DNA from 3 places in the Duganella sp. HH101 genome. Region 3 is predicted to be linked to each of the others. Evidence: riboswitches for the same ligand, from Rfam matches in the RefSeq annotation. Region 3 holds a riboswitch; each other region holds the start of a gene.
What was found. Region 3 has a riboswitch for cobalamin ahead of DUGA2_RS06410 (energy-coupling factor ABC transporter permease). Riboswitches for the same ligand answer to the same signal wherever they lie in the genome.
Positions count from the first base shown of each region.

Region 1: it holds a riboswitch for cobalamin, as region 3 does, so the genes downstream of both, DUGA2_RS14835 (TonB-dependent receptor) here and DUGA2_RS06410 (energy-coupling factor ABC transporter permease) in region 3, are expected to answer to the same signal.
Region 2: it holds a riboswitch for cobalamin, as region 3 does, so the genes downstream of both, DUGA2_RS31530 (TonB-dependent receptor domain-containing protein) here and DUGA2_RS06410 (energy-coupling factor ABC transporter permease) in region 3, are expected to answer to the same signal.

Region 1 is NZ_LRON01000008.1:114,051-123,946, forward strand. Features, by position in the region: gene DUGA2_RS14815 (right-handed parallel beta-helix repeat-containing protein) at 1-349, opposite strand, end outside; gene DUGA2_RS14820 (OPT family oligopeptide transporter) at 500-2,485, opposite strand; gene ylqF (ribosome biogenesis GTPase YlqF) at 2,619-3,569, shown strand; gene DUGA2_RS14830 (class III extradiol ring-cleavage dioxygenase) at 3,592-4,389, opposite strand; cobalamin riboswitch at 4,501-4,676, shown strand; gene DUGA2_RS14835 (TonB-dependent receptor) at 4,757-6,772, shown strand; gene DUGA2_RS14840 (cobalamin-binding protein) at 6,772-7,674, shown strand; gene DUGA2_RS14845 (thiol:disulfide interchange protein DsbA/DsbL) at 7,761-8,426, shown strand; gene DUGA2_RS14850 (hypothetical protein) at 8,437-8,769, shown strand; gene DUGA2_RS14855 (SDR family oxidoreductase) at 8,819-9,565, shown strand; gene DUGA2_RS14860 (ester cyclase) at 9,705-9,896, shown strand, end outside.
Region 2 is NZ_LRON01000042.1:12,222-22,117, reverse strand. Features, by position in the region: gene cobT (nicotinate-nucleotide--dimethylbenzimidazole phosphoribosyltransferase) at 1-151, shown strand, start outside; gene DUGA2_RS31540 (adenosylcobinamide-GDP ribazoletransferase) at 157-939, shown strand; gene DUGA2_RS31535 (histidine phosphatase family protein) at 944-1,495, shown strand; cobalamin riboswitch at 1,529-1,761, shown strand; gene DUGA2_RS31530 (TonB-dependent receptor domain-containing protein) at 1,862-3,721, shown strand; gene DUGA2_RS31525 (iron ABC transporter permease) at 3,799-4,821, shown strand; gene DUGA2_RS31520 (ABC transporter ATP-binding protein) at 4,821-5,594, shown strand; gene cobO (cob(I)yrinic acid a,c-diamide adenosyltransferase) at 5,591-6,229, shown strand; gene DUGA2_RS31510 (cobyrinate a,c-diamide synthase) at 6,229-7,533, shown strand; gene cobU (bifunctional adenosylcobinamide kinase/adenosylcobinamide-phosphate guanylyltransferase) at 7,530-8,087, shown strand; gene cbiB (adenosylcobinamide-phosphate synthase CbiB) at 8,081-9,043, shown strand; gene cobD (threonine-phosphate decarboxylase CobD) at 9,036-9,896, shown strand, end outside.
Region 3 is NZ_LRON01000003.1:283,545-293,440, forward strand. Features, by position in the region: gene DUGA2_RS06385 (S41 family peptidase) at 1-1,038, shown strand, start outside; gene DUGA2_RS06390 (AraC family transcriptional regulator) at 1,049-1,975, opposite strand; gene DUGA2_RS06395 (ParD-like family protein) at 2,061-2,273, shown strand; gene map (type I methionyl aminopeptidase) at 2,270-3,037, shown strand; gene cobA (uroporphyrinogen-III C-methyltransferase) at 3,039-3,758, opposite strand; cobalamin riboswitch at 3,843-4,036, shown strand; gene DUGA2_RS06410 (energy-coupling factor ABC transporter permease) at 4,152-4,835, shown strand; gene DUGA2_RS06415 (energy-coupling factor ABC transporter substrate-binding protein) at 4,832-5,179, shown strand; gene cbiQ (cobalt ECF transporter T component CbiQ) at 5,169-5,903, shown strand; gene DUGA2_RS06425 (energy-coupling factor ABC transporter ATP-binding protein) at 5,900-6,766, shown strand; gene cobM (precorrin-4 C(11)-methyltransferase) at 6,763-7,557, shown strand; gene DUGA2_RS06435 (sirohydrochlorin chelatase) at 7,554-8,528, shown strand; gene DUGA2_RS06440 (precorrin-8X methylmutase) at 8,525-9,202, shown strand; gene DUGA2_RS06445 (cobalt-precorrin-5B (C(1))-methyltransferase) at 9,199-9,896, shown strand, end outside.

The DNA.
Region 1 (9,896 bases), on a different contig from region 3:
GCAGGCCGTTCTTCCACTGTTGCTCGCCATGCTTGCGGTATTTGACGCGCGAACGGCGGTCGACGTTGCCTCCCGGCGGCGCCCAGTAGATGCCGATGGACTGGAAAGTCGGCACCGTTGTCAGCTCGGCCTGGTAGGACGGCAGGCCCTTGCGGAAGCGCATATTGCGCTCGTCGGAGTAGATGTCGGGGGCATCGGGGTATCCGTAGGACGGCGCCGGCGGTCCCAAGGTGCCGGGGTCGGTCGGGTTGGCGTTGTTCGCCGTGAAGTCGGGGATCTGCTGCGCCAGCACTGGGGATGACAGCGCCAGTGCGGCCAGCGCATGCAGGCATACCAGGGATTTTTTCATGGAATTCCTCGGGATAGTGGAAGAAGGCGGTCCCGACATCATATTGAAATTCCAATGTTGAATTATCGCTAATTGTCACAACCGGCCGCCCAATGAAAAACGCCCTGCCGGAGCCGGCAGGGCGTTGGGGCTGGAACGCGTTCCGCTACATCAGGCGGCGACGCTGCGGCCGCTCTTGGCCGACCAGCGGTACAAGCCCCACACCATGGCCACGCCGAAGATCAGCGCCACCACCATGGTCTGCGCCTCGCTCAGCGAGTTGGCGATGGCCAGCGGCTCGCCCTTGCCGGAAACCACGATCAGGCCCGCCAGCGCGACGTTGAACAAGCTCTCGCCGACGATGAAGCCCGACATCACCAGCACGCCCAGGCGCTTGGCGGTGTCGCCGCCGACCTTGTGCTCCATGGCGCGGTCGAACAGGTAGCCGGCCACGGCGCCGATGCACACCGGCGTGATCACCGCGCTCGGCAGGTAGATCGCCAGGCCCACGCCCAGCGGCGGCAGGCTGTACTTGCCGTTGCTGGACCGCTTCAGGCCGAAGTTGATCGCCACCAGCAGCAGGCCGACCAAGGCGCCGTAGCCCAGCAGGTCCCAGCGCAGCTGGCCGCCGATGACGCCCTTGGCCAAGGTCGAGATCAGCAGCGCCTGCGGCGCGGCCAGCGGCTGGTCCGAGATCGAGTTGAGGTTGGGGGCGCCGACGAAGCCGTTGGCGTGGTTGAGCAGCTCCAGCACCGGCGGCACCACGCAGGAACCGGCGACCACGCCGATCAGCAGGCCGACCTGCTGTTTCCACGGCGTCGCGTCGACCAGCTGGCCGGTCTTCAAGTCCTGCAGGTTGTCGTTGCCGATCACGGCCACGGCCAGCACCACGGTGGTGACGAACAGCGCGTAGGCGATCAGCGCCTGCGCCACTTCCGGGCCCATGATGCTGCGGCCGACCATGCCCACGCTCAGCGCGGCGCCGAGGATGGTCAGGATGGCGATGCCGGACACCGGCGAATTCGACGAGCCGATCAGGCCGGCCATGTAGCCGCAGACCGCGGCGGCGAAGATGCCGGCCACCAGGATGTAGCCGATGCCGACCGCCACCAGCGGGAAGGCCAGCGAGCCCAGCGGGCCGCCTTGCAGGAAGCTCGACAGCAGCCAGCCGGCCGGCACCATCGACAGCAGCGTGACCAGGCCGACCACGAAGATCGGCAAGTCCTGCTCGGTGCGGTCCAGCACGCCGCCATTGAGCTTGGCCTTGCGGGCCGATTCCATCGCCGACTTCAGGCCGCCGAAGATGGGCTTGGCCAGGCCGGCCAGCGTGATGATCGCGGCCATGCCGATCACGCCGGCGCCCATCATGCGCACTTCCTTGGACCAGATGCCCAGCGCGTGGGCGGAGGCTTCGACGCCGGGCGCGGCCGGGCTCAGCGAGGTCATCAAGGGCACCATGATGCCCCAGGCGATGACCAGGCCGGCCAGCATGGCGATGCCGACCGTGATGCCCATCAGGTGGCCGGCGCCGATCAAGGCCAGCGAGCTGGAGGCGCCGATGCCGGTGGCGCCGGAGCCGGTGCGGAAGTAGATCGACACTTCGCCGGCCATCAGCTTGACGGCGGCGCCGGCGGCGAACACGGCGGACGCCACGCTGCCCCAGATCACGGCCCACAGGCCGGCCTTGCCTTCGGCGGCGCCGGCGCGCGAGGCCATGCCGACCTTGAGCACTTCAGCGGCGGCCACGCCTTCCGGGTAGGGCAGGTCGGACTGCGACACCAGCGCGCGGCGCAGCGGCATGGTGTACATCACGCCCAATACGCCGCCGATGGCGCAGGCACCGAAGGTCGGCCAGAACGGCACCTTGGCCCACCAGCCTATCATCAGCAGGCCGGGCAGCACGAAGATCACCGAGGCCAGCGTGCCGGCGGCCGAGGCGATGGTCTGGACGATGTTGTTTTCCTGGATGGTGGCATCCTTGAAGGCGCTCAGCAGCGCCATCGAGATGACGGCTGCCGGGATCGAGGTGGCGAACGTCAGGCCCACTTTCAGCCCCAGGTAGACCTGAGCCGCCGTGAAGACCAGCGTGATCAGTATGCCAAGGATGATGCCGCGAACGGTGATTTCCTTGGGGTTGGACGGTGCAGCTATGCTCATCTTCAGCACTCCGGTGGAGAAATAATATTGTTTATATGGTCAGAAAAAGGGAAAAGCGCCTCATGATATCCGAAGTCCAGTCGGGCCAGCAGGTAAAATAGCGGATTGTCAGAACGATTTTGAAGGTCAGAGCATGTCGATACAATGGTACCCAGGGCATATGAACGCCGCCAAGAAGAAGGCGGCCGAGCAGATGGAGAACACCGATCTGGTGATCGAGGTGGTCGACGCGCGCCTGCCCGAGGCCAGCACCAACCCGATGGTGGAGGAGCTGCGCAAGTTCCGCCAGCGTCCGTGCCTGAAGATCCTCAACAAGGTCGACCTGGCCGATCCGGCCGCCACGGCGGCCTGGGTGGCTTATTACAACGCGCAGGAAGGCGTGACCGCGTTCGCGATGACGACCAAGAAGCCGGCCGACGTGGCCCGCGTGCCGGAACTGGCCAAGCAGCTGGCGCCGCACCGCGGCGTGCCGACCAAGCCGCTGCGTATCATGATCATGGGCATCCCCAACGTCGGCAAGTCGACGCTGATGAACGCGCTGCTCAAGCGCAAGGTGGCCAAGGTCGGCGACGAGCCGGCCGTCACCAAGCAGCAGCAAAAGCTTTACCTGGACAAGAACACCATCCTGGTCGACACGCCGGGCATGCTGTGGCCGAAGATCGCGCTGCCGAGCGACGGCCTGATGCTGGCCGCCAGCCACGCGATCGGCTCGAACGCGCTGATCGAAGAGGAAGTGGCGGTGTTCCTGGCCGACGAGATGCTGAAGTACTACCCGCAGCTGCTGGTGGCGCGCTACGGCTTCAAGGATATCGAGACGTTCGACGGCATCGCAGTGGTGGAGGGCGTGGCGGCCAAGCGCGGCTTCCGCCAGAAGGGCGGCGACCTCGATTTCGAAAAAGCCTCGCACACCTTCCTGGGCGACTACCGCAGCGGCATCCTGGGCCGCATCTCGCTGGAGACGCCGGCCAACCGCAAGGAGCGGCTGGACGTGCATGACGCCGAGATGGCGGTGAAGGCGGCCGAGAAAGCCGCGATCGCCGCCGCCAAGGCCGAAGCCTACGCCAACGGCAAGCGCGGCACCTAAATCCGGGGACCTGACCCCGGATTTAACCGAAGCGGAAGCTGCTCACCGCCAGCGATCCCATGAACGCGTCCTCGTGATAGGGGACGCTGGCCGCCTCGTTCTCCGCCGCGCCCAGCGCCACCATCAACGGCAGCAGATGCTCCTCGCGTGGATGCGCCATGCGCGCAGCCGGCGCCTTTTCCCACTCCATCAACTGCGCCGCGCGTTGCTGCGGCGGCAGCGCCATGGTCGCGCGCAGCCAGCCGTCGAAGGCGTGCGAGGCCGCCGCACCCTGGGCGTTGAACGCGCGCAGGTTGTGGTAACTGAGGCCGCTGCCGACGATCAGCACGCCCTGCTCGCGCAAGGGCGCCAGCAAACGTCCCGCCTCCAGGTGCGTCAACGGATCGAGGCCGTGCTTGAGCGACAGCTGCACGATGGGCACGTCCGCATCCGGATACACCGGATACATGGCGCTGAAGGTGCCGTGGTCGAAGCCGCGCTGCGGATCCAGCTGCGCCGGGAAACCGCCCGCATCGAGCAGCTGCTTAACCTGCGCCGCCAGCTCCGGCGCACCCGGCGCCTTGTACTGCACCTCATACGTGTGCGGCGGGAAGCCGCCGTAGTCGTAGATCATCGGCGGCCGTGCCGACGACGACACCGTGAAATCGCGGCCCTCCCAGTGCGCCGTGATCACCAGCACCGCCTTCGGCGTCACGCCGAGCTGGCGCGGGATGTCGCGCAGCGACGCGTCCAGCTGGCCGTACAGATGGCCCACCTGGTCCATCATGAACGGCCAGGGGCCGCCGCCGTGGGAAAGGAAATAGCTGGGCAATGCATGCATGGTAAAGCTCCGGTGTGAGGTTGAACTCACTATAAGGACGGAAGCTGTTGCAATCAATGCGCGAAATGTAGATAGGTCATATCTAAAAAGTTAATGATACGGGGCAGGGGCGTATAATGCCGGGGTTCTGGTGCTTGCCCATGTGCTCACATGTGCAGTTAAACGGGAAACACAGGCCGCCCACGCTCGCAGCGTGACGGCCAAGGTGTGCTGCCCCCGCAACGGTAACGCAAGGCCGCTTGAGCGCCTTGCCAGCCCGGATACCGGCCAGACCAGGGGGAAGCGCGCGTGATGCGATCCGCGCGGCTTCCGTACACTTCCGGCTTGCGGGGACGCAGGCGGATGTCTCTTTTGAAAATGATCTGACATGCACTCCACCGCTTTCCAACCGCGCCTGCTGGCCGCCGCCGTTTCCCTGTGCTTCACCGCCGCCGTTCCCGTCGCCGCCCTGGCGCAAGATGCCGCCGCTGCCGGCGCCACCGCCGGCGCGCAGGTCGCCCAGATGCTGGCACCGATCGTCATCACCGGTTCGCGTTTCGACGCCGACCCGGCGCTGGCCCCGATCGGCGCCACCATCATCAGCGCGGAAGAGATCCAGCGCGCCGGCGCCAACGACGTCAACGCCGCGATCCGCAAAGTAGGCGGCGTCTACGGCCGCCAAAGCCTGGACGGCAGCCCGGACTTCGGCCTGGACCTGCGCGGCTTCGGCAGCAACAGCAGCCAGAACATGGTGATCGTGCTGGACGGCGTACGCCTGTCGGAGAATGAACTGAGCAGCGCCATCCTGTCGACCATCCCGATCTACACCGTGGACCACATCGAAATCACGCGCGGCGGCGCCAGCGTGTTGTACGGCGACGGCGCCACCGGCGGCGTGATCAACATCGTCACCAAGCGCCCGGTCAAGAACAGCCGCCGCGGCAGCGTGTTCGTCGAGGGCGGCCAGTTCCGCGCCGGCGAAGTGCGCGCGTCCGGCTTCCAGGCCTGGGACGGCTTCGCCGCCGACGCCACGCTGGACACCCAGCGCACCGACAACTACCGCGACAACAACGAATTCAAGCAGACCCACTTCAGCGGCGGCGCGCAATGGTTCGACAACGCCGGCCGCGCAGGCTTCCGCTACGAAGGCGCGCGCCAGGACATGCGCCTTCCCGGCTCGCTGAGCGAGGCAGAGTACAACGCCAATCCGCGCCAGAGCAAGACTCCCGACGATTACGCCACGCTCGACAGCGACCGCTTCACCGCCTTCGCCCAGCGCCGCATCGGCGGCTATGAGCTGGCGGCCGATCTGTCGTACCGCAAGAAGAAGGCGGAATCCGCCTACTCCTTCGGCGGCCCGCCGTCGATCACCACCTACGACAGCAAGCAGACTCAGTTCTCGCCGCGCGTGCGCCGCCTGGGCGAGATCGGCGGCCTGCTGAACGAGATGGTGGCCGGCTTCGACTGGACCGTCTGGAATCGCACCACGGCCACCAGCGCCAAGTACTCCGCAGCCGATGCGACGCAGCATTCGAAGGCCCTGTACGTCCGCGACGAACTGCGTTTTGACGCCGCCCATGAAGGCCGCGTGTCGGCCGGCGTGCGCCGCGAGATCTTCAACAAGGACTTCAGCGATGCCGTGAGTTTCGGCAGCACCGGCTACAAAGTGTCGCAAGGCCTGAACGCCTGGGAGCTGCAGGCGAGCTACATGCCAGTCGCGAAGCTGACCGTCTACGGCAAGGCTGGCCAAAGCTACCGTGTCGCCAATTCCGATGAAAACGCCTACACCCCGGGCTTCAACAAGCCGCTGGCGCCGCAGCAGTCGCATGACCTGGAGCTGGGCGTGAGCTATGGCACCGCCGCGCAGAAGATCACCGGCCGCGTATTCCGCCACAACCTGACCAACGAGATCTTCTACGATCCGACGATCTACGCCAACACCAACCTGGCGGCGACCCGCCGCGAAGGCTTCGAGCTCGATGCCGAGCAGCGGATCAACGCCAACTGGAGCGTCAACGCGCACTACCAGCACGTGGACGCCAAATTCACCGAGGGCGCCTACAACGGCAAGGAAATGATGCTGGTGCCGAAGAACACGCTGACCGCGCGCCTGAGCTGGACCCTGGCCACCGGCCACACCGCCGATGTCGGCGTGCAGTGGGTGGACAGCCAGCGCAACGGCGCGGACTTCGACAACAAGTGCCCGGCGCAGATCCCTGCCTACACCACGCTGGATGCGCGCTACGCCCGCAAGCTGGGCCAGTGGGAGTTCGCGGTGTCGGGCCTGAACCTGGCCGACAAGCGCTACTTCTCGCAAGCCTTCAGCTGCAAGGACGGCATCCAGGGCGCTATCTACGCCGCCGACGGCCGCCAGCTGAAACTGTCGGCCCGCTACGAGTTCTGATGCGCACCCCGACCACGACCGTTCGCCCTGCGCAGCTATTGCCTTGGCTGGCGCTGGCCTGCGCGCCGGTGTGCGCTCAACCTGCCGTCACGGTGAAGGACGACGCCGGCAACAGCGTCACCGTCGCCAGGCCGGCGCAGCGCATCATCTCGATGGCGCCGCACATCACCGAACTGCTGTTTGCGGCCGGCGGCGGCGAACGCGTGGTCGGCGTCATGAACTACAGCGACTATCCGGAAGCGGCCAAGCGCATCCCGCAGGTGGGCAGCAACGCCACCATCGACATGGAGCATGTGCTGGCGCTGCGCCCGGACCTGCTGGTGGTATGGAAAAGCGGGAACACCGCCCGCCAGCTCGACCAGCTGAAAAGCCTGGGCATCCCGATCTTCTACAGCGACCCGCAAAAGCTGGAAGAGGTAGCCACCAGCCTGACCCGCCTGGGGCAGCTGATGGACACCGGACCGTCCGCGCAAAAGGCCGCGCAGGACTACCGCCAGCGCATCGCCAGACTGTCGGCCGCCTATGCGCAGCGGTCCACGGTGCGGGTGTTCTACCAGATCTGGGAAAAGCCCATCTTCACGCTGAGCGGCGAGCATATCGTCAGCGACGCGATCCGCGTGTGCGGCGGCCAGAACGTGTTCGCCGCGCTCAAGGTGCCGGCGCCCACGGTCAGCACCGAGGCGGTGTTGCAGGAAAATCCGGAAGCCATCGTCGGCGGCGAGAAGCACGACGCCGAAGCCGGCATCAATATCTGGAAGCAGTACAAGGGCATGCAGGCGGTCCAGCGCGGCAACCTGTTCATGATCGACAGCGAAACCCTGGTGCGCGCCACGCCGCGCATCGCCGATGGCGTCGCCATGCTGTGCGAGCGGCTGGAAGCGGCACGCCAGCACCGGCCTTGATGGGTTTAATGCGGCCATAATTTGCACATCGTGGAAAAGGTGGTAATCTCGCGGCGTTTGCCACTCACCCTCGATGAAGGACTGTCATGCGTTTCCTGAGCTTCCTGCGCCCGCTGCTCGTCACCGCGGCCTTCATGGCCGCCGCCGCCGGCGCCCAAGCCGCCGATTTCAAGAACGGCGTGGACTACAACACGCTGGACCTGCCCAACCGTCCCGACACCGGCAAGAAGGTCGAAGTGCTGGAAGTGTTCATGTACCACTGCCCGTACTGCAACCAGCTGGAAGCGCCGCTGGCCGAATGGGTCAGGAAGCAGGGCGACAAGATCGTGTTCCGCCGCATGCACCTGGGCGAGGATGCGCAAGCCAAGGCCTTCTTCACGCTGGAGGCGATGAACGCGCTGGGCAACGGCATGCACGAAAAGCTGTTCCATGCCGTCCACGTCGAACATAACCGCCTCAACACCGACCAGGCCATCCTCGACTTCGTCGTCAAGAACGGCGTCGACAAGGCCAAATATCTGGAATTTTTCAACTCGTTTGGTGTCCAAGCGAAGATGAAGCGTGGCGTGCAGGTGGCAAACCAGTATAAACTGGACAGTGCTCCGACGCTGGTGATCGACGGTCACTACACGACATCGCCGTCGGTGGCGGGCCATGGCCTGACGTCCACCCCCGAGGTGCACGCAGCCGTGTTTGCAGTGGCGGACAGCCTGGTAGCCAAGTCGGCCCAGGAACGCGCCGGAAAGAAGTAAGGATAGCGCCATGAAAGAAATCAGCGACGAACGCAAGGCGGCCGAGGGCCAGGTCATGAAGATCTACAAGGAGTCTTCGCCTGTCATCGAAACCCTGTTTGAGTGGGCCTACATCAACCACGTCGCCTGGAGCCTGGCGGTGCTGGCGCTGGGCTTCATCGTCTGGCTGGTGATCGCCTTGAGCAACGCCGAGAACCAGCGCAACGCGCTGATGACCAAGCAGTGCTTCGACCCCGTGTTCAAGGGTGAAATCGACAAGAAGTGCCTGCGCACGGTGCACTCGCGCGAGCACTGGTGGGAGCATGTGAGCTACGCGCTGACCCACGTCAGCCCGGAAAAATAAACATGGCCCAAGCCCGCAGCAGCGGGCTTTTTCTTTGATAAGGCAGCTTATGAAACAAGTGATACTCATAACCGGCAGCAGCCGGGGCATAGGCGCGGCGACCGCGCTGATGGCCAGCCGGCGCGGCTACGCGGTCTGCATCAACTACCTGAACGACGCGGAGGCGGCGGGCAGGCTGCGCGAGCAGATCGTCGCCGAGGGCGGCGAGGCCATCGCCGTGCAGGCCGACGTCAGCGTGGAGGCGGACGTGCAGCGCCTGTTCACAACCGTCGACGAGGAACTGGGGCCGTTGACGGCGCTGGTCAACAACGTCGGCGTGCTGGAGCAGCAGTGCCGCTTGACGGAGATGTCGGTGGAGCGCCTGCAGCGGGTGTTCGCCACCAATGTGATCAGCTACTTCTTGTGCAGCAAGGAGGCGGTCAAGCGCATGTCCACCGCCGGCGGCGGGCAGGGCGGCGGCATCGTCAACCTGTCGTCTGGCGCGGCGAAGCATGGGGCGCCTAACGTCTACATCGACTATGCGTCGTCCAAGGGTGCGATCGATGTGATGACGCTGGGCCTGTCGAAGGAGGTGGCGGCCGAGGGCATACGGGTGAACTGCGTCCGGCCGGGCATGATTTATACCGATATCCACGCCAGCGGCGGCGATCCGGGGCGCGTGGCGCGGCTGGAATCCAACGTGCCGATGCTGCGCGGCGGCCAGCCGGAGGAGATCGCGGAAACGATATTGTGGCTGCTCAGCCCACAATCGTCCTACGTCAGCGGCGCCATCATCGACGCCGCCGGGGCGCGCTAGAAAGCCGCCGTCCGCCGGCCGCACGCACGCTGCACGGCATTTTCAACCGCAGCAAGCAGCTGCTTCAACGGCCAGGCCAATTCCCGCGCGGCGGCGGGCGGCGCACAATTTGGGCATCCACTCAACGAAAGGACTGCCCATGAAACGCTCCCTCCTGCCCGCCGCCTTGCTGCTGGCCGGCGCCGTCAACGTTGCCTACGCCGACAACACCACCGACCTCACCATCCAGGCAGCCCGCCGCTACGCCGCCTTCTGGAACACCGGCGACCCGGCACTGGCCGCGCAGGCGCTGGCCCCGGACTTCATGGACCGCACCTTGCCCGCCGGGCGC
Region 2 (9,896 bases), on a different contig from region 3:
GCTTGGCGCGAAGCCGCTGCTGAATCTGGGCCTGCGCCTGGGCGAAGGCACCGGCTGCGCACTGGCCCTGCCGCTGCTGCATGCTTCGGTCAACTTCCTGAACCAGATGGCCACGTTCGAATCGGCCCAGGTCAGCGAGAAGTCCGAGTAAGCGCCGTGCATCAACTACGCCTGTTCTTCACCGCACTCCAGTTCTTCACCCGCCTGCCGATTCCTGGCTGGGTGGGGTTCGATGCCGCGTGGCTGAACCAGGCCTCGCGCTACTTCCCGCTGGTCGGCGTGGTGGTGGCAGCGATTGCGGCCGGCGTCTATGCGCTCGCGGCCTGGATCTTCCCCGCGCCGGTCGCCGTGCTGCTGTCGACCGCCGCCGGCATCTACGCCACCGGCGCCTTCCACGAAGACGGCTTCGCCGACATGTGCGATGGCTTTGGCGGCGGCATGACGACGGAGCGCGTATTGGAGATCATGAAGGACTCGCGCATCGGCGCCTATGGCGCCATCGGCATCATCTGCCTGCTCGGTACAAAATGCGCGACGCTGTCCATGCTGCCGCCGCTGGCTGCGATCGCCGCACTGCTCGTCGCCCACCCGCTATCGCGCCTGATGGCCTCCTCCCTGATCTGGCGCCTCGATTACGCGCGCGCCGAAGGCAAGGCTAAACCGCTGGCACAAAAGATGAGCACCATTGAATTCCTGCTAGCAGCCGTCACCGCTGCCATTCCCGCACTGGCGATGATCGCCTGCGGATGGCTGACCTGGAGCGCACTGGCGACCGGCATCGTCGCGGCCGGCATCGCCACCATCTGGCTGGCCCGCAAATTCGTCCGCCGCATCGCGGGCTACACGGGCGACTGCCTCGGCGCGGTGCAGCAACTCAGCGAAGTGGCGTTCTACCTGTGCGTACTGGCCAGCATGCACCACGGCGCCCTCCCCTGGTAACGCCGTGCAGCTGATACTGGTCCGTCATCCGCAGCCGCTGATCGCTCCTGGCGTGTGCTACGGCCGCAGCGATCTGGCGGTCGCGCCGGAACAACTGGCGCAGACACTGGCCGCGCTGACAGCCACACTGCCGCGCGGCCGCCCTATATATAGCAGCCCGCTACAACGCTGCGCCACCCTGGCTACGCAACTGGCGGCGCCGCTGCAATCCGCCCCTCCGCTATTCGACGCCCGCATCGCGGAAATCGACTTCGGCGACTGGGAGCTGCGGCCCTGGGACGATATCCCCCGCGCCGACATCGACGCTTGGGCCGCCGATCTTGTCCAATACCGTCCCGGCGGCGGCGAAAGCGTGCTGCAAATGGCCTGCCGCATCGCGGCCTTCCACGCCGACCTCCAGCGCCAGCAGCGGGATGCCATCATCATCTGTCATGCCGGCGCGATGCGTCTGCTGTCGGCCAGCCACGCAGGCCTGGCTCCCGCCGACATGGCCATGCAAGGGGCCCAAAACCCGCATCAAATCGCCTATGGCGCCACGCTGACGCTGCAAAGCTGAACCGCCGCCCCATGACCGTTGCGGCACAAACCCGTATAATGACGGGGTTTTGGTGCCCGCGCGTCTGTCCAGATGCGCAGTTAAACGGGAAACACGAAGCTCTCGGCTCACGCAGCCAAGGCCCACGTGTGCTGCCCCCGCAACGGTAAGCAAGTGTCGCAATGCATGCGCGACAAACCACCTCTGACAACCACTGTGCTCCGCATGGGAAGGTGAGGCGGTTTAACTTGCCAGCCCGGATACCGGCCAAATCAGGTGGAAGCGAACGAACTGGATGAGCGCAACAGGCGATTCCCGGTTCTCCGCTTCTGTTCAATCTGGCCCACGGGGACGTCGGCCGGTTGCTATTAACAGAAAAACTACATCATGACCCTTCGTATCTCCCGTCCAGCGGCCCTGACGTCGCTGGCGCTGGCAATGGCCGCCTCCTATGCCCACGCCGAACCGACCGCCGGCACCGTGCTCGTCACCGCAACCCGCCACCCGCAGGCGCTGGCCGACGTGATCAGCGACAGCGTGACCATCAGCCCCGAACAGATCGCCGAATCCGGCGCCGGCTCCATCGTCGACCTGCTGCAACGCCAGCGCGGCATCGAGATCGCCCGCACCGGCGGCGCCGGCACCAACTCCACCGTGTTTATCCGCGGCGCCAACAGCAACCAGAATATCGTGCTGGTCGACGGCGTGCGTATCGGCTCGTCCACCACCGGCGCCGCCAACTGGAGCGCCATTCCGCTGACCGCCGTCGATCATATCGAAATCATCTACGGCCCACTGAGCTCCCTTTATGGCGCGGACGCCATCGGCGGCGTGATCCAGATCTTCACCAAGAAGGGCAAGGGCGCACCGGCGTTGACCGCCTTCGCCGGCTACGGCACCGACAACACCCGCGAAGCCGACGCTTCGATCTCCGGCGCCACCGGCGGTGAACACAGCATCAGCTACGCGATCAGCGCCGGCAAGGAAAAATCGGACGGCTTCTCGGCCACCCGCCCAGCCATCGGCAAAGCCTACAACGCCGACAAGGACGGCTACGACCACGAAAGCGCAGCAGCCCAATTCGGCCTGCGCCTGGCCGAAGGCCACGAAGTCGGCGCGCTGCTCCTGCACAGCAAGCTCGAATCCCAGTACGACAACGGCGCTGCCGCCTTCGATGTGCGCTCGAATGCAAAACTCGAAAACGCCGCCATCTACAGCAAGAACCAGATCCTGCCGATCTGGCAAAGCCTGGTGCAGTACTCGCAGACCAAGGACGAAGGCGCCACCTACAGCAGCCCCCTGGCTTCCGGCTATTCCCAGATCAACACCAAGCAGACCGACTTCACCTGGCAGAATGATGTGCAGGTCGGCGCCGACGTGCTGCAACTGCTGTACAGCCACCGTAAAGAAGAAGTCGAGACCAACGGCTTCAAACTGGATAACCCGCAGCGCACCACCAACTCCTTCGCGGCTTCGTACAACGCCCGCCGTGGCGACAACCTGTTCACCGCCAGCGCGCGCCGCGACAAATCGATGTACGGCGCGAAGACCACCGGCTCCCTCGGCTATGGCTACAACTTCACGCAGGCGCTGCGCGCCACCGCCAGCTATGGCACCAGCTTCCGCGCACCGACCTACAATGAGCTGTACTACCCGTCCTACGGCAATCCACGCAACAAGCCGGAGCTGGGCAAGAACGCCGAAATCGGTCTGCGCTACGACAGCGGCGCCACCGCACTCAGCGCCAGCTACTATCGCAATCGCCTGACCGACCTGCTGGTCAACACCAACCCGTGCCCGTTCGGCTCCGCCGGCTACACCAGCGGTTGCGCCTACAACGTCAACCACGCCCTGCTTGAAGGCTTGACGCTGTCCGCGAGCCAGCAACTGGGCCGCTTCAACCTCGCCGCCAACGTCGACCTGCAAGACCCGAAGGACGAAACCAGCGGCAAGCGCCTGCAACGTCGCGCCAAAAAACACGGCAACCTGCTGGCCGACTACAGCGCCGGCGCCTGGAAGGCCGGCGTGGAGCTCCAGCTGTCCGGCGACCGCTATGACGATGCAGCCAACAATAACCGCCTGGGCGGCTATGGCCTGGTCAACCTGTACGCGACCTATCACTTCAACCGTGACTGGTCGGCGCTGGTCCGCTGGAACAACATCAACGACAAACAGTACGACCTGGCGCGCAACTACGCCACGCCAATGTCCAAGCTGTTCGCCGGCATCCGCTACGGCTACAAATAAGCAGTAATGGTGTAACCTGCCGGGCGTGGAGCGCATCCGCCGCGCGCCCGGCAGCCTCTCTTTTTTGAAAGCAGTGCATGCATTCTTTCTCCCGCAACCTGCGACAGCGCGCCGCCATCACCCTGATCGGGTTGGTGCTGTTCGCGTTTGCCAGCCTCATTTTCTCGGGCATGACCGGTTCGGTCTCGATTCCCCTCTCTGACATTCCCGCAGCAATCGGTGAACTGCTGCATGGCCAGACCCAAACCCTGGCATCGACCCTGCTCGACCTGCGCCTGAGCCGCGCGCTGACCGCCTTCGTCACCGGCTCGGCCCTGTCGCTGGCGGGGGTGATGATGCAGGCGCTGCTGCGCAACCCATTGGCCGATCCCTATGTGCTTGGCATTTCCGCCGGCGCCTCGGTCGGCGCGCTGGCAGCGCTGCTGTTCGGCTGCGCCATCTGGATGGTCGACGCCTCGGCCTTCGCCGGCGCGGTCGCCGTCTCGATGATGTTGTATCTGCTGGCCCGGCGCGACCTGCGCGGCGGCGCGGCGGCCGACGGCGGCACCGCCCTGCTGCTGCTGACCGGCGTGATCCTGTCTTCCGCCTGCATGGCGCTGGTGACGCTGATGCTGTCCATCGCCCCGGAAAGCCGCTTGCGCAGCATGGTGTTCTGGATGATCGGCGACCTGGCCGGCGCACCAATGCGCGCGCTGCCATGGATAGTGCTAGCAGGCGCCCTGGTATTCGCACTGCGCAGCGCCCGCTCCATGAACGTGATGGCGCTGCACGCCGAAGCTGCAGCCACGCTGGGCATCCGCGTCGGCGCGCTGCGCAAGGGCCTGTTCTTCGTTTCCGGCCTGCTGACCGCCAGCGCCGTCACCAGCGCGGGCAGCGTCGGCTTCGTCGGCCTGATCGTACCGCATGCCTGCCGCTTCGCCGTCGGCCCGGACCACCGCGTGCTGATACCGGCGGCGGCGCTGGCCGGCGGCAGCTTCCTGCTGCTGGCCGACACGCTGGCCCGCACCATCATCGCGCCGCAACAGCTGCCGGTGGGTGTCGTCACGGCGCTGATCGGCGCCCCGGTCTTCCTGTATCAACTTCACCGGCTGCGCAAATAATGATAGGCACTCACAATCTCTCATTAAAAATCGGCCGCCGCCAGCTGATCGCGGATCTGAACTGGCATGTGCGCGAAGGCGAATGCTGGAGCGTCATCGGCCGCAACGGCGCCGGCAAGAGCACCCTGTTGAAGACCCTGGCCGGCTTGCGTGATCCCGACAGCGGCTATGTCACCATCCAGAACCGCGCCCTGCCCGACTGGCCGCTGCCCGAGCTGGCACGCCAGCGCGCCTTCCTGGCGCAAAGCCGCAGCGATGCCTTCGCCTACAGCGTCATCGAAACCGTGCTGTCGGCGCGCCACCCGTATCACGACAACCGTTATTGGGAAGGCAGCGACGACCACGCCATCGCGTTGAAATCGCTGGAAGCGATGGAAGTGGCCGACCTGGCCGAGCGCGACCTGCGCACCTTGTCCGGCGGCGAACGCCAGCGCGTGGCCATCGCCGCCATGCTGGCGCAGGATACGCCGCTGCTGCTGCTCGACGAACCGGCCAATGCGCTGGACCTGGCGCACCAGGTCAGCGTTATGAGCCTGCTGGCGCGCTTGTGCCGCGAGCAGGGCAAGACCGCCATCATGATCGGCCACGATTTGACGCTGGCGCACAGCGTCTCCACCCACGCGCTGCTGCTGATGGGCGACGGCCGCTGGCTGGCCGGCACCACGGCGGAAGTGATGCGGGCCGAGATCCTCAGCGATTATCTCGGCCATCCGATCGACATCCTCCAGCACGGCAAGCGCAGCATCTTCATCCCATCCGAGGACATTGCATGAACCAACAGAATACCGGCGACATCGACGAACAAACCGCAGCACTGAACGAGCGCCACCGCGTACGCATGGAGCGAAAGAAGGCCATCATCGACGCCAAGATCGCCTCCGCCGACAAGCAGATCGGCATCATCATCGTCAACACCGGCAACGGCAAGGGCAAAAGCTCCAGCGGCTTCGGCATGGTGATACGCGCCATGGGCCACGGCATGAAGGTCGGTGTGGTGCAGTTCATCAAAGGCGCGATGCAGACCGGCGAAGAGCTGTTCCTGCGCCGCTTCCCCGAAGAAGTCAGCTTCCACTCGATGGGCGAAGGCTATACCTGGGAAACCCAGAACCGCGAACGCGATATCGAAAAAGCGCAGTTGGCCTGGGAACAGGCCAAGCGCTTCCTGGCCGATCCGGAGATCGGCCTGGTGGTGTTCGATGAACTGAATATCGCCCTCAAGTACCGCTACCTGGACGTGGAGACCGTCATCAACGACCTGCTGGCCCGTCCGGCGATGCAGCACGTCGTCATCACCGGACGCGGCGCGCCGCCGGAGTTGATCGCCATCGCCGATACCGTCACCGAAATGGAAGTCGTCAAGCACGCCTTCAAGGCCGGCATCGGCGCACAGGCCGGGACCGAGTGGTAATGGCGACGCACATCGAAGTCAAAGCCCTGCTGGTGGCCGCCGTCTCCTCGGGCCAGGGCAAGACCACCGTCACCGCCGCGCTGGCGCGCAAACTGGCACGCCAGGGCAAACGGGTGCGCGTATTCAAATGCGGCCCGGACTTCATCGACCCGATGCTGCTGGAGCGCGCCAGCGGTGCGCCCGTGCGCTCGCTGGACTTGTGGATGGTCGGCCATGACCTGTGCCGCCGCCAACTGGCGCAAGCCGCCGCCGAAGCGGACGTGATACTGATCGAAGGCGTGATGGGACTGTATGACGGCACGCCGTCGTCCGCCGACCTGTCGCGCGAATTCGGCGTGCCTGTGATGGCGGTGATCGACGCCGGCGCCATGGCGCAAACCGCCGGCGCGCTGGTGCACGGCCTGCGCGACTACGGCCCGGTGGAGATGGCGGGCGTGATCGCCAACCGCGTCGCCAGCGAGAACCACGCAAAAATGGTGGCGGCCTCGCTGCGCGATATTCCACTGTTTGCGACCTTGCCGCGCCAGGCGAAATCGCTGCCCGAACGGCACCTCGGCCTGGTACTGCCGGGCGAAATCGGCGACATCGACCAACTGCTCGACAATCTGGCGGACCAGTTGATGTTCGACGAGGCGGCCTGGGAACGCCTGCGCCCCGTGCGCATCGAGGTGCCGCCGGCCACAGAACCGCAGCCGCCGCTGCTGGCCGGGCAGACCATCGCCGTGGCCCGCGACCCGGCCTTCATGTTCATCTACCCGGCCAACCTGGACACTTTGCGCCAACTCGGCGCGACGCTGACCTTCTTCTCGCCGCTGGCCGACCAACCGGTGCCGACGGAAGCGACCGCCGTGTACCTGCCGGGCGGTTATCCCGAACTGCACGCTGAAGCGCTGTCGCAGGCGTCCACATGGCAGGCGTCGATCCGCGCCGCGCATGCAGCCGGAACGCCCATCGTCGCCGAATGCGGCGGCATGATGGCGCTGGCCGATACGCTGGCCGACCAGGCCGGCGCGGTATGGGCGATGGCCGGCCTGCTGCCCGGGGCTGTGGCGATGCAGGCCCGCCTGGCCGGCCTAGGCTCGCAGGGGCTGACGACGGCGCAGGGCGTCCTGCGCGGACACACGTTCCATTACTCCAAACTGGAGACAACAGTGGAGCCTGCGGCGTACACTATCAAACATCCATCCGCCGTACAGGGTGAAGCCTGGTACCGCGTAGGATCTCTGGCAGCTTCGTATTTTCACGCCTATTTTCCATCAAATCCGGCGGCCGTCGCCGCCCTGTTTTCAAGGAGCGCAGCATGACACGTACACTGGTTCTGGGCGGCGCACGCTCAGGTAAAAGCGGATACGCCGATCGCCTGGCCATCGAATCGGGCAAGGAAGTCGTCTACATCGCCACCGCCACCGCAGGCGACGCCGAAATGGCCGCCCGTATCGAACATCACCGCGCCGGCCGGCCCAGCGAATGGATCACTGTCGAAGAGCCGCTTGCCCTGGGCAACCAGCTGCTGCGCTGGTCCTCGCCGGACCGCCTGATCCTGGTCGACTGCCTGACGCTGTGGCTCAGCAACCTGCTGTTCAGCGGCGGCGAGGAGTATCCGGAGGTCGGCGAGATCGCGCTGCCGGCCCTGTTCCACGAACAGCAGGACATGCTGGTCAGCGCGCTGGCCAAGTGCACCAGCGACATCGTGCTGGTATCGAACGAAGTCGGCATGGGCATCATGCCGTTCGGCGCCATCTCGCGCTGCTTCATGGACGAACAGGGGCGACTGAACCAGGCCATGGCAGCCATATGCGACCGCGCGGTCTTCGTCGCCGCCGGGCTGCCGCTGGTGTTAAAAGGATCTTCGTGCTGACAGGTTTGAGCTTTGGCGTCATCGCCTTGCTGATGGTCGCCGGCGTTCTGCTCGACCTGGCGCTGGGCGAAGCGCGGCGCTGGCACCCTCTGGTCGGCTTCGGCAACCTGGCGATGGCGCTGGAACGGCGCCTCAACTGCGGGGGCCTGCGCTTCTGGCGCGGGGCGCTTGCCTGGGCGCTGGCGGTACTGCCGCTGACCGCCGCCGCCACACTGCTAGTTGTGGGGATCAATGCCGCCCAGCCCTGGATCTGGATCACACACGCCGTTATGCTGTACTTCTGCCTCGGCCTGCGCAGCCTGCGCGACCACAACCTGCCCATCGCCGACGCGCTGGCGCAAAGCGATCTTCCCAATGCCCGCCTGCTGACCGCCCGCATCGTCAGCCGCGATACCGCCAGCGCCAGCGAAATAGAACTGACCAAGGCCAGCGCCGAATCCCTGCTTGAAAACGGCAACGACGCCGTCTTCGGTACGCTGTTCTGGTTCATCGTCGCCGGCGGCCCCGGCGCGGTACTGTTCCGCATGGCGAACACGCTGGATGCGATGTGGGGCTACCGCACCACGCGCCTGCTGCAATTCGGCTGCACCGCCGCCCGCATCGACGATGCGCTCAACTACATTCCGGCACGCCTGACCGCGCTGTCCTACGTGCTGCTGGCGCCCGGACTCCAGGGCAAGCTGCGCGCCTGGCAGTGCTGGCGCACACAGGCCCCGGCCTGGAGCAGCCCGAATGCAGGGCCGGTGATGTCGAGCGGCGCCGGCGCGCTCGGCGTGCAGCTGGGCGGCGCCGCCATCTACGACGGCGAAATCGAACACCGCCCGCCACTCGGCGAAGGCCTGCCGGCCACCGGCGCCGACATCAGCCGCGCATGGCGCCTGGTCGCGCGCACCACGATGCTGTGGCTGGCCGTCGCCTGCGCCGTCGCGGCATGGATGGAGATGGTCCATGCTTGAACACGGAGGCAATCTGCGCGACGCCGCGCTGCGCTTCGGCCGCGACGACTGGCTGGACCTGTCCGCCGGCCTCAATCCCCACTGGTATCCCGCGCCCGCACTGCCTGGCAACGCGTGGCACCGTCTGCCGGAACCAGATCCCGAACTGGCGCTGGCCGCTTCCGCCTACTACGGCGCACCGTTGATGCTGCCGGTCGCCGGCACCCAGGCCGCCATCCAGGCCCTGCCCCGCTTGCGCAAACCGTCGCGCGTCACCGTCGCCGCGCCATCCTATGCCGAACACGCGCACCACTGGAGCGGCCACGGACACACGCTGACCCAGACGCCATATGACGCGCTGGACGCAGCGGTCGCCGACAGCGACGTCCTCGTCGTCTGCAACCCCAACAACCCGACCGGCGCCAGCATCCCCGCCGCCCAGCTCCTGCAATGGGCGGGGCAACTGGCGGCGCGCGGCGGCTGGCTGGTGGTCGACGAAGCCTTCGGTGACACGGCGCAGCACAACAGCGTCGCCGCGCACAGCGGGCAGCCTGGCCTGATCGTCCTGCGCTCGGTCGGAAAATTCTTCGGACTGGCCGGCATCCGGCTCGGCTTTGTGGCGGCCCATGCGGACCTGCTGCGCGAGCTGGCCGACCTGCTGGGCCCATGGGCCGTCAGCGGCCCGGCGCAGCACATCGCCCTGGCCGCCCTGCGCGACCAGCCATGGCAGCAAAACACACTGCAGCAACTGCTCGCCGGCGGCCAACGCCTGCAACAGCTGCTGGCGGCGCACGGCATCCGCGCCACCGGCACAGCGCTGTTTCAATGGTGGAGCGAAGACCGCGCCGAAGCCTTCTGGCAGCACCTGGCGGAA
Region 3 (9,896 bases):
ATGGTCTACGGCAGCGGCGATTTCGGTCCGCCGCCGAACCGGCCGGCGACGCCGCGCCTGGGCGCGGACTATGCGCTGGACGAGGCCAGCGGCCGCTATCGCCTGGCGCGCATCTACCCCGGCGACAACTCCCGGCCGTCGCTGCGCAGTCCGCTGGCCGAGCCCGGCCTCGATGTGAAGGAAGGCGACTATCTGCTGGCGATCAACGGCAAGCCGCTGGCCGCGCCGCACACGCCAGACGAACTGCTGGAAGGCCTGACCGGCAAGCTGGACCTGCTTGTCGCCGACAAGCCGGACGGCACGCCGCGCCAGGTCACGGTCGATCCGGTCAGGAACGAGATGGCGCTGCGCGAGGAATACATGATCGAACAAAACCGCCGCAAGGTGGAGCAGTTGTCCGGCGGACGCGTCGCCTACGTCTTCGTGCGCGACTTCCATCAAACCGGCGCGGAGCAGTTCGTGCGCCAGTTCTATCCGCAGATGGACAAGCAGGCGCTGATCTTCGATGTGCGCTGGAACCTGGGCGGCTTCACCAGCCAGCAGATCCTGGCGCGCTTGCGGCGCAACGTGGCGGGCCTGTACGTGAACCGCGCCGGCGGCCGCGAGACGCTGCCGGCGCAGCAGATCATCGGCCCCAAGGTGGCGCTGACCAACCAGTTCACCGGTTCCGACGGCGACCAGTTCGCCTACTACTTCCGCGACTACGGACTCGGCAAGGTCGTCGGCCAGCGCAGCTGGGGCGGCGTGCGCGGCGTCACCGGCGCGATGGAGCTGGCCGACGGCGGCTACCTGGCCATTCCCAAGGATGCGCTGTACAGCCCGGACAGCCGCTGGCTGATCGAGAACCACGGCACCGATCCCGACGTGGAAGTCAACGACGTGCCGGGCGAGACGCTGGCGGGCAAGGACGCCCAGCTGGAAGCGGCCATCCGCATGCTGGTCGATGCACTGGACCGTCAGCCGGCGGTGCTGCCGCCTGCGCCGCCAGCCTTGCCGTCGTATCCGAAGGAGGGCGATGTGCCGGGGCCCAGCCTCTAAGCTCCAGCCTCTAGCCGAGGCTTGCGGCCTGCCGCTCCAGGCTGTACTGGCGCGGCGAGCCGCCCATGACGCGCTTGAACGCCGCGCCAAAAGCGCTCTCCGATTCGTAGCCGAGCGACAGCGCCACGCGCGCAATCGGCGCGCTGGTATTGGCGAGCCGGTCGGCGGCCAGCAGCATGCGCCAGCGGGTCAGGTATTCCATCGGCGGCGTGCCGACCTTCTGCTTGAACCTCTGCGCGAAGATGGAGCGCGACATGCCGGCCAGGCCGGCAAGCCCGGCCAGCGTCCAGCGGTGCGCGGGGTCTTGGTGGATGGCGTTGATGGCCGCGCCGATCTGCTTGTCGGCCAGCGCGCCCAGCCAGCCGGCCTGCCCGCCGTGCTCGTCGGACAGGTAGAGGCGCAGGGCCTGCACCAGCATCATGTGGGCCAGCTGCTGCACCACCAGGTCATTGCCCGGCTGCCGTTCGCGCAGCTCCTGCGCCATGCGTTCGACCGCCCAGCGCAGCGCGGCGCGGTCGCTTTCCTTCCACAGGTGGACGACGGGCGGCAGCATGGCCAGCAGGATGCCCACATAGTCGCCATTGACGGCGAAGCGGCTGCCGCCGAGGAAGAAGCCGCCGCCGCCGTTGTAGGTGACGACGCCGCCTTCCTGCGCCGACGAGAACACGGCCGTGGATTCAACGGCCGGCAGCGACAGGTCGCTGGCCAGCCGGAACGTGCGGCCGCTGCCCAGCACGAAGCAATCGCCGGCCGTCAGGTGCATAGCCTCCGGCACGCCATCCACCGCCAGCCAGCACTGGCCCGACACCACCGTGCAGCATTTGATGAAGTTCTGCTGCTGCGAGAAACGGACGGACCAGTCCCCGCCCGCGTCGAAGCCGGCGGACACATAGCTGCGCGGTTTCAGCAATGACAGTACATCCGAGAGTGGGTCCATGGCGTTACTTTAATACATCTTGCCGCTTGCGCGGCTTGCCAACACGAATATATAATTCGTATACGTTTCGTATATAGGATACATCATGGGCATAGTTAACATCGACGACGATCTGCACGACCAGATCCGCAAGGCCAGCACCGTAGGCTGCCGCTCCATCAACGCCCAGGCGGCCTTCTGGGTCAAGATGGGCATGCTGAGCGAAATGCATCCCACGCTGACGTTCAACGAGATCGTGGCGCGGGAGATGCGGGCCGCCGGGGTCGAGATACCCCCCTTGCGGGTGGCGGCCGCATGACCAAGCGGCCGGAAGAAATCGCCTTGATGGCGGAATCGGGCAAGCTGCTGGCGAGCGTGTTCGGCCAGCTGGACAAGCTGGACCTGATCGGCATGTCGACCATGGAAGTGAACGACCTGGTCGACCGCTACATCGTGAGCGAACTCAAGGCGCGCCCGGCCAGCAAGGGGCAGTACGGCTATGCCTATGCGCTGAATTCCTCGCGCAACCACGTGGTGTGCCACGGCGTGCCGTCGGCCGGCGATATCCTGCAGGACGGGGATATCGTGAACTTCGATATCACGCTGGAGAAGAACGGCTTCATCGCCGACTCCAGCAAGACCTACTTCGTCGGCGCCGTCTCGGCATCGGCCAAGCGGCTGGTGCAAACGACCTACGAAGCGATGTGGCACGGCATCCGCACCGTGCGGCCGGGCGCCAGGCTGGGCGACGTGGGCCACGCGATCGAGCGCCATGCGCGGCGCTCCGGCTACACGGTGGTCAAGGAATATTGCGGCCACGGCATAGGCCGCGAAATGCACGAACCGCCGCAGGTGCTGCATTGGGGCAAACCGAAGACCGGACTGGTGCTACAGGAAGGGATGGTGTTCACCATCGAGCCCATGCTCAACCAGGGCCGCCGCACCGTGCATACCGAAGACGACGGCTGGACCGTCGTCACCACGGATGGAAAATTGTCCGCGCAGTTCGAGCATACGGTGGCGGTGACGCGGCACGGCGTGCAGGTGTTGACGCTGCGCCCCGAAGAGAGATCGCCGAACTAAATCACACCGGTTGATGCTGGCGCAATTGCAGCGCCTCGCCGATCATCACCAGCACCGGCCCTTCCGTCGCATCCAATCCTTCGCCCAGGCGCGACAGCGTCAGGCGCCGGATGCGCTGGTCGGCGCGGCTGCAATTTTCCACCACCACCACCGGCAGATCGGGACGGCGTCCCTCGGCCAGCAAACGGGTGGCGGTGCCGACGGCTTCGCGGCCGCCCATGTATTGAACCAGCGTGTCCGTCGCCGGCAGCGCGGGATGGTCCGGCTCGCCGGGCGCGGTGCTGGAGGTGAAGAAGGCCACGCTGCGGGCCACACCGCGCCGGGTCAGCGGCTGCTTGGTGGCGGCGGCGGCGGCCAGCGCGGTGGTGATGCCGGGTACGACTTCGACCTCGATGCCCTCCGCTTCCAGTGCGCGCAACTCCTCGTCGGCACGGCCGAACAGCATCGGATCGCCGCCCTTGAGCCGCACCACCATTTGATAGCGCTGCGCGCATTCGACCAGCTGCTGGTTGATCGCCGTCTGCGCGGTGGAGCGCTGGCCCGAGCGCTTGCCGACCGAAATCAGCTCCGCCTGCGCGCACAGCGCCAGCATCTCCGGCGTCACCAGCGCGTCGTATAAAACCACCTCGGCCTGCGCCAGCAAACGCGCGCCGCGCACCGTGATCAGGTCGGCCGCGCCCGGTCCCGCTCCGATCAAATAGACTTTTCCCAGCGCTGCCATTGCTATCCTTTGAGTGATGTTCCAGGGCGAATGATACCGGCTACCGCACGGTTTGGGTTTCGCTTGGCACGCTATGGGGCCTAGTGTAAGATGCGACGCTTGGGTGCGCCGAATCCCTGCGGGGATAGGCGTTAAACGGGAAACCGGTGTAATTCCGGTGCAGCCCCCGCTGCTGTAAGCCAGACGACTCCGTCATCACGTCACTGCCGTAACACGCGGGAAGACACGGAGAAGGATGAAGGCGAGCCAGAATACCGGCCCAAAAAGTCCAGCACCATTCTCCGGGGTAAGGGGAAGCCGCTGTCGACCGGCTTTCCGTCCGCGCTGCTGTCGACCGTCCTCTCCTGCCCCTGTCCTTGGTGTCCATATCGCCCATTCGACGGGAGGTTTCGAATGCACATCATGGAAGGCTTTTTGCCGCCAGCGCACGCGCTCGGCTGGGCAGCCGTTTCCTTACCTTTTCTGGCCTGGGGCTTGCGCGCCATCGGCCGCGACCTGCACGCCCATCCCGAGCGGCGCATGCTGCTGGGCGTGGCCGCCGCATTCGCCTTCCTGCTGTCGGCGCTCAAGCTGCCGTCGGTGACGGGCAGTTGTTCGCACCCGACGGGAGTGGGCCTCGGCGCCGCCCTGTTCGGCCCCGCCGCGATGGTGCCGGTCGGCTTTGTCGTGCTGCTGTTCCAGGCGCTGCTGATGGCGCACGGCGGCCTGACCACGCTGGGCGCCAACCTGTTCTCGATGGCCATCGTCGGGCCGTTCGTGTCCTACGGCGTGCTGCGCGCCGTATCGGCGCTGGGCCTGTCGCGCTCCGTGGCGGTGTTCCTCGCCGCCAGCCTCGGCGACCTGGCCACGTACGTGACCACCTCGGCGCAACTGGCGCTGGCCTTCCCTGCTGCGGCAGGCGGGTTCGGCGTATCGTTCTTCAAGTTCGCCGGCATCTTCGCGCTGACGCAGGTGCCGATCGCCATCAGCGAAGGCTTGCTGACGGTGCTGGTGGTGAACGCCATGGTGCGCTTCAATTCCCACGAACTGCGCGCGCTGCCGGTGATGCGTTTAAGCGCGCGGAAGGAGGGCGCATGAAGGCCCGTACCTGCCTGCTATGGTTGGCGATCATTTTGCTGACGGTGCTGCCGCTATGGCTGGTGAGCGCGCCGCCTGCGGCGCCCGGCTCTGAAGCACCCGCGATCTTCGCCGGCGCCGACGACCGCGCACAGCGGGCCATCGGCGATATCGCGCCCGGCTACCAGCCGTGGTTCGCGCCAGTCTTCTCGCCGGCCAGCCCGGAAATCGCCTCGCTGCTGTTCGCGCTGCAAGCGGCCACCGGCGCCGGCGTGATCGGCTTCTGGCTTGGCCTGTCCTTCGCCCGCGAACGCGCGCGCCGGGACGCTGCTGCCGGATCGTCCCAGGACCGCCGTGCTGATTGAGGCGTCGGCGTACGCGAGCCGCTGGCGCGACGTAGCGCCGTCGGCCAAGGCGTGGTTTGCGCTGGCCGGCATCGTCGCGGCCTGGCTTGCACGCAGTCCCGCCGCACTGGGCGCACTGGCGACGTTGCTGATGCTGGCCGCGCTGTGCGGCGCACGCGTGAACCCGCGCGCCTACCTGCAAGTGGCGCTGCCGCCGCTCGGCTTCCTGCTGCTGTCCTGCCTGACCATGCTGGTCGGCCCCGACGCCCATGGCCAGTGGGGCCTCACCACCGCCATGCTGCCGACCATCGAACATACCGCCCTGCGCTCGCTCGCCATGCTGGCCGCGCTGCTCGGCCTCGTGCTGACCACGCCCCTGCCGGATCTGCTCAACCTGCTGCGGCGCCTGCGCACGCCCGAGCTGCTGCTCGACCTGATGGTGCTTTGCTACCGCATGCTCTTCGTTATGCGCCAGGCCTGGGACGAAAGCATCACCGCGCAGAGCGCGCGCCTCGGCTATCGCAACTTGCGCCAGGCATGGCGCTCCACCGGCCTGCTGGCGGGCCAGATGGCGGTCCAGGTGTGGCAGCGCGCCGCCGCCCTGCAAATGGCCGCCGACGCCCGCGCCTACCAGGGTACGCTGCGCTTCCTGCCCGCCGTCTATCCGCTGGCTCGGCGCCAGCAGGCGTGGGCCGCGCTGGCAGGCGCGCTGATGCTGGCGATCGCCGTGGGAGATCGTCTGTGAACGCCCCCGTGAGCACGCCGCAGCTTGAGCTGCAAGCCGTCGACCATATCTACCCGGACGGCAGCACCGGCCTGCGCGACTGCACGCTGGCGCTGCAACGCGGCCGCCGCTACGCGCTGCTGGGCGCCAACGGCGCCGGCAAGACCACCGTACTGCAACACCTGAACGGCTTGCTGCGCCCGACCGCCGGCACGCTGCGCGTCGACGGCCAGCCCTTCGATTACAGCCGCCAGGGACTCACCGCGCTACGCAGCCGCGTGGGCCTGGTGTTCCAGAACCCGGACCGCCAGCTGTTCTCCGCACTGGTCGAGGAAGACGTTTCCTTCGGCCCCTTGAACCTCGGCCTGGACGCCGCCGAAGTGCGCACCCGCGTCGCCGCCGCGCTGGACGCCGTCGGCCTGCGCGGCCACGCGCGCCGCGCCGTGCACCAACTGAGCTTCGGCCAGAAGAAGCGCGTCTGCATCGCCGGCGTGCTGGCGATGGAACCCGACGTGCTGCTGCTGGACGAACCCATGGCGGGCCTGGACGCCCCCATGCAAACCGAACTGGCCGCGCTGCTGGACCGCCTCGCCGCGCGCGGCGTGACAGTACTGCTGTCCACCCACGACATCGACTTCGCGCTGCGCTGGGCCGACGACATCCACGTGATGTCGGCCGGCCGCTGCATCGCCTCCGGCCCGGCGCAGCACATGGCGGCGCAGACCGACATGCTGCGCGCAGCAGGCCAGCGTCCGCCGGCCGCCCTGGCGCTGCACGCGGAACTGGTCGCCCTCGGCGTTCTGCCGCAAGGCCCCGCGCCACGCAGCGTCGACGCGCTGCTGGACGCGCTGCGCGCACTACAACCAACAGGAGCAAACGCATGACCGGCATGACCCCCTTCGGAAAAATCTGGTTCGTAGGCGCCGGCCCCGGCGACCCGGAACTCATCACAGTCAAAGGCCAGAAGCTGCTGTCGCAAGCCGGCGCGGTGCTGTTCGCCGGTTCGCTGGTCGACCACGCCGTGACGCTGTACGCGCCGCCCGGCTGCGCCATCCGCGACTCCAAGGACATGACGCTGGAAGAGATGACGGCCTGGCTGATCGAGCAGGCGCGCAGCCACGCCACGGTGGTGCGCCTGCAAACCGGCGACCCGGCGCTGTATGGCGCGCTGATCGAGCTGGCGCGCCCATTGAGCGACGCCGGCATCGAATGGTCGGTGGTGCCGGGCGTATCGTCCGCAATGGCCTCGATGGCGGCGGCCGGCGAATCCATGACGCTGCCGGAAGTGACGCAGACCGTGATCCTCACCCGCGTCGAAGGCCGCACGCCGATGCCGGACGGCGAAGACCTCGCCAGCCTGGCCGCGCACCGCACCACGATCTGCATCTTCCTGTCGATCACCTTGATGCACAAGGTGGAAACCGCGCTGCGCAGCGCCGGCTGGGCCGAAGACTCGCCGGTGCTGGTGGTGCACAAGGCCAGCTGGCCGGGCGAACAGAAAATCGTCCGCGGCACGCTGGCCGATATCAAACAGCGATGCCGGGAGGCCGGTATCGCAAGCCAGGCGATGATCGTCGCCAGCCCCACGTTGGGCGCGCTGCACTGGGAAACCCTGGCGCGCTCCAAATTGTATGACCCAACCTTCACCCATCGTTTCAGAAAGGCGAGCGCATGAACCCAGTACCCCACGAGACGATCCTGATTGTCGGCCACGGCTCCCGCGAGGACTCCGGCAACCAGGAGATACGCGAATTCACCGAGCAATGGCGCGCGCGCCGTCCGGACTGGCGCATCGAATTGTGCTTCATCGAATTCGCGCCGCCTGAAATGAACGCCGCCTTGCTGAGCGCAGCGCGCAGCTCGCGCCGCGTGCTGGTGGTGCCGCTGATTTTGAACGCGGCCGGCCACGTCAAGATGGAGATACCGGAAGCGATCGAGCAGGTACGCGCGGCCTGTCCGCAGACCGAGATCATGCTGGCGCCGCACCTGACGGCTTGCGACCCTGTCCTGGCGATCCTGAAACGCCGCCTGCGCAAGGGCATGAACGCGCTGGACATGCCCGATCCGACCACCACCGGCGTGGTGGTGCTGGGACGCGGCTCGTCCGACCGTGGCGCCAACGGCGAAATGGCCAAGATGGCGCGCTGGCTGCTGGAAGAGGGCGACCACGAACTGGTCGACCTGGCGTTCACCGGCATCACCTGGCCGCGCCTGGAGAAGGTGGTGCAGCGCCAGGTTCTGCTGGGCATGCGCCAGGTCGTGGTGCTGCCGTACTACCTGTACACCGGCACGCTGATGCAGCGCATCCATCGCCAGGTCGAACATCTGCGCGGCCAGTATCCGCAAGTGCGCTTTGTCTGCGGCGAACATTTCGGCTTTGAAAAGGAAATCTTCGAGCTGATGGACCAGCGCGTGGAAGACCTGCGCGCCGGCGTGCCCGATAGCCGCCTGCCTTGCGACGGTTGCAGCTATCGCGAGATCGCGCATGACCTGGGCCACGGCCATTCGCACGCGCACACGCACGACCACGCCGCCGCGCCGACGCACGATCACGGACATGAGCACGGACATGAGCATGGACACGAGCATGCGCACGACCATGGCCACCCGCACGAACACGTCCACCACGAGGGCCAGCCAGCATGAGCACCGTGAACACCGTCACCGAGCAGTTGACGCGCGCCGGCCAGGTCATTGAACACGACAGCTTCGCCATCATCGACGCCGAAGTCGGCCCGCACGCCTACACCGAAGCCCAATGGCCGATAGTGCGCCGCATGATCCACGCCAACGCCGACTTCGACTTCAACGGCCTGACCGACTTCCATACAGACGCAGTGGAAGCCGGCATCAACGCCATGCTGGCCGGCGGCACGCCGGTCGTGGCGGATGTCGAGATGATCTGCTCCGGCCTGTCGCAACCGCGCCTGGGTCACTTCGGCATGAAGACCCACCAGTTCATCAGCGACGCCGACGTCATCGAAACCGCCAAGGCCGAAGACACCACGCGCGCCGTGCAAGCGATGCGCAAGGCGCACCGACTCGGCTTGCTGGACCGCGCCATCGTCGGCATCGGCAACGCGCCCACCGCGCTGATCGAACTGGTACGCCTGATCCGCGAAGAAGGTGCGCGCCCCGCACTGGTGGTCGGCATGCCGGTCGGTTTCGTCTCCGCCGCCGAGTCCAAAGACTTGATGGCCACGCTGAACGATGTACCGTGGATCGTCATCCGTGGCCGCAAGGGCGGCTCGACGCTGGTGGTGGCTACCCTGCACGCGCTGCTGTCGCTGGCCGAAGCCCGTCAAAAGGCCCAGCCATGAAGGAAAAAACGGCTGCCGAACGTGGCACCCGTACCGGCTTCACCACCGGCGCCTGTGCCGCCGCCGCCGCCCGCGCGGCGGTGCTGGGCCTCGCCCACGGCCAGGTGCCGGAAGAAATCGAAAGCCTGCTGCCCAACGGCAGCCGGGTGCGTTTCGCCATCCACGACGGCCGCTGCGGGCCGGATCACGCGCACGCGATGGTCATCAAATTCGCCGGCGACGATCCGGACTGCACCGACGGCGCCCACATGACGGTCGACCTGCGCCGGCTTCCGGGCGAAGCCGGCGTGGTTTCATACGTTGCAGGCGACGGCGTGGGCACTGTCACCATGAAGGGCCTGGGCCTGGAAGTGGGCGGGCCGGCCATCAACCCGGTCCCGCGCCGTAACATCGCCGACAACCTGCGCGAAGCCGCCCCCGCGCTGCTGGCCGAAGACGGCATCGAAGTCACCATCAGCGTGCCGGACGGCCAGGTGATGGCGAAGAAAACTACCAACGCCCGCCTGGGCGTCCTGGGCGGCATCAGCATTCTCGGCACCACCGGCATCGTCAAGCCGTATTCGACGGCCGCCTGGCGCGCCAGCGTGGTGCAGGGCGTGCAGGTGGCCGCCACCGCCGGCTACGACATGGTCGCGCTGACCACGGGCGGCCGCAGCGAAACCTTCGCCATGACCGCCCTGCGCGCCGAGCGCCC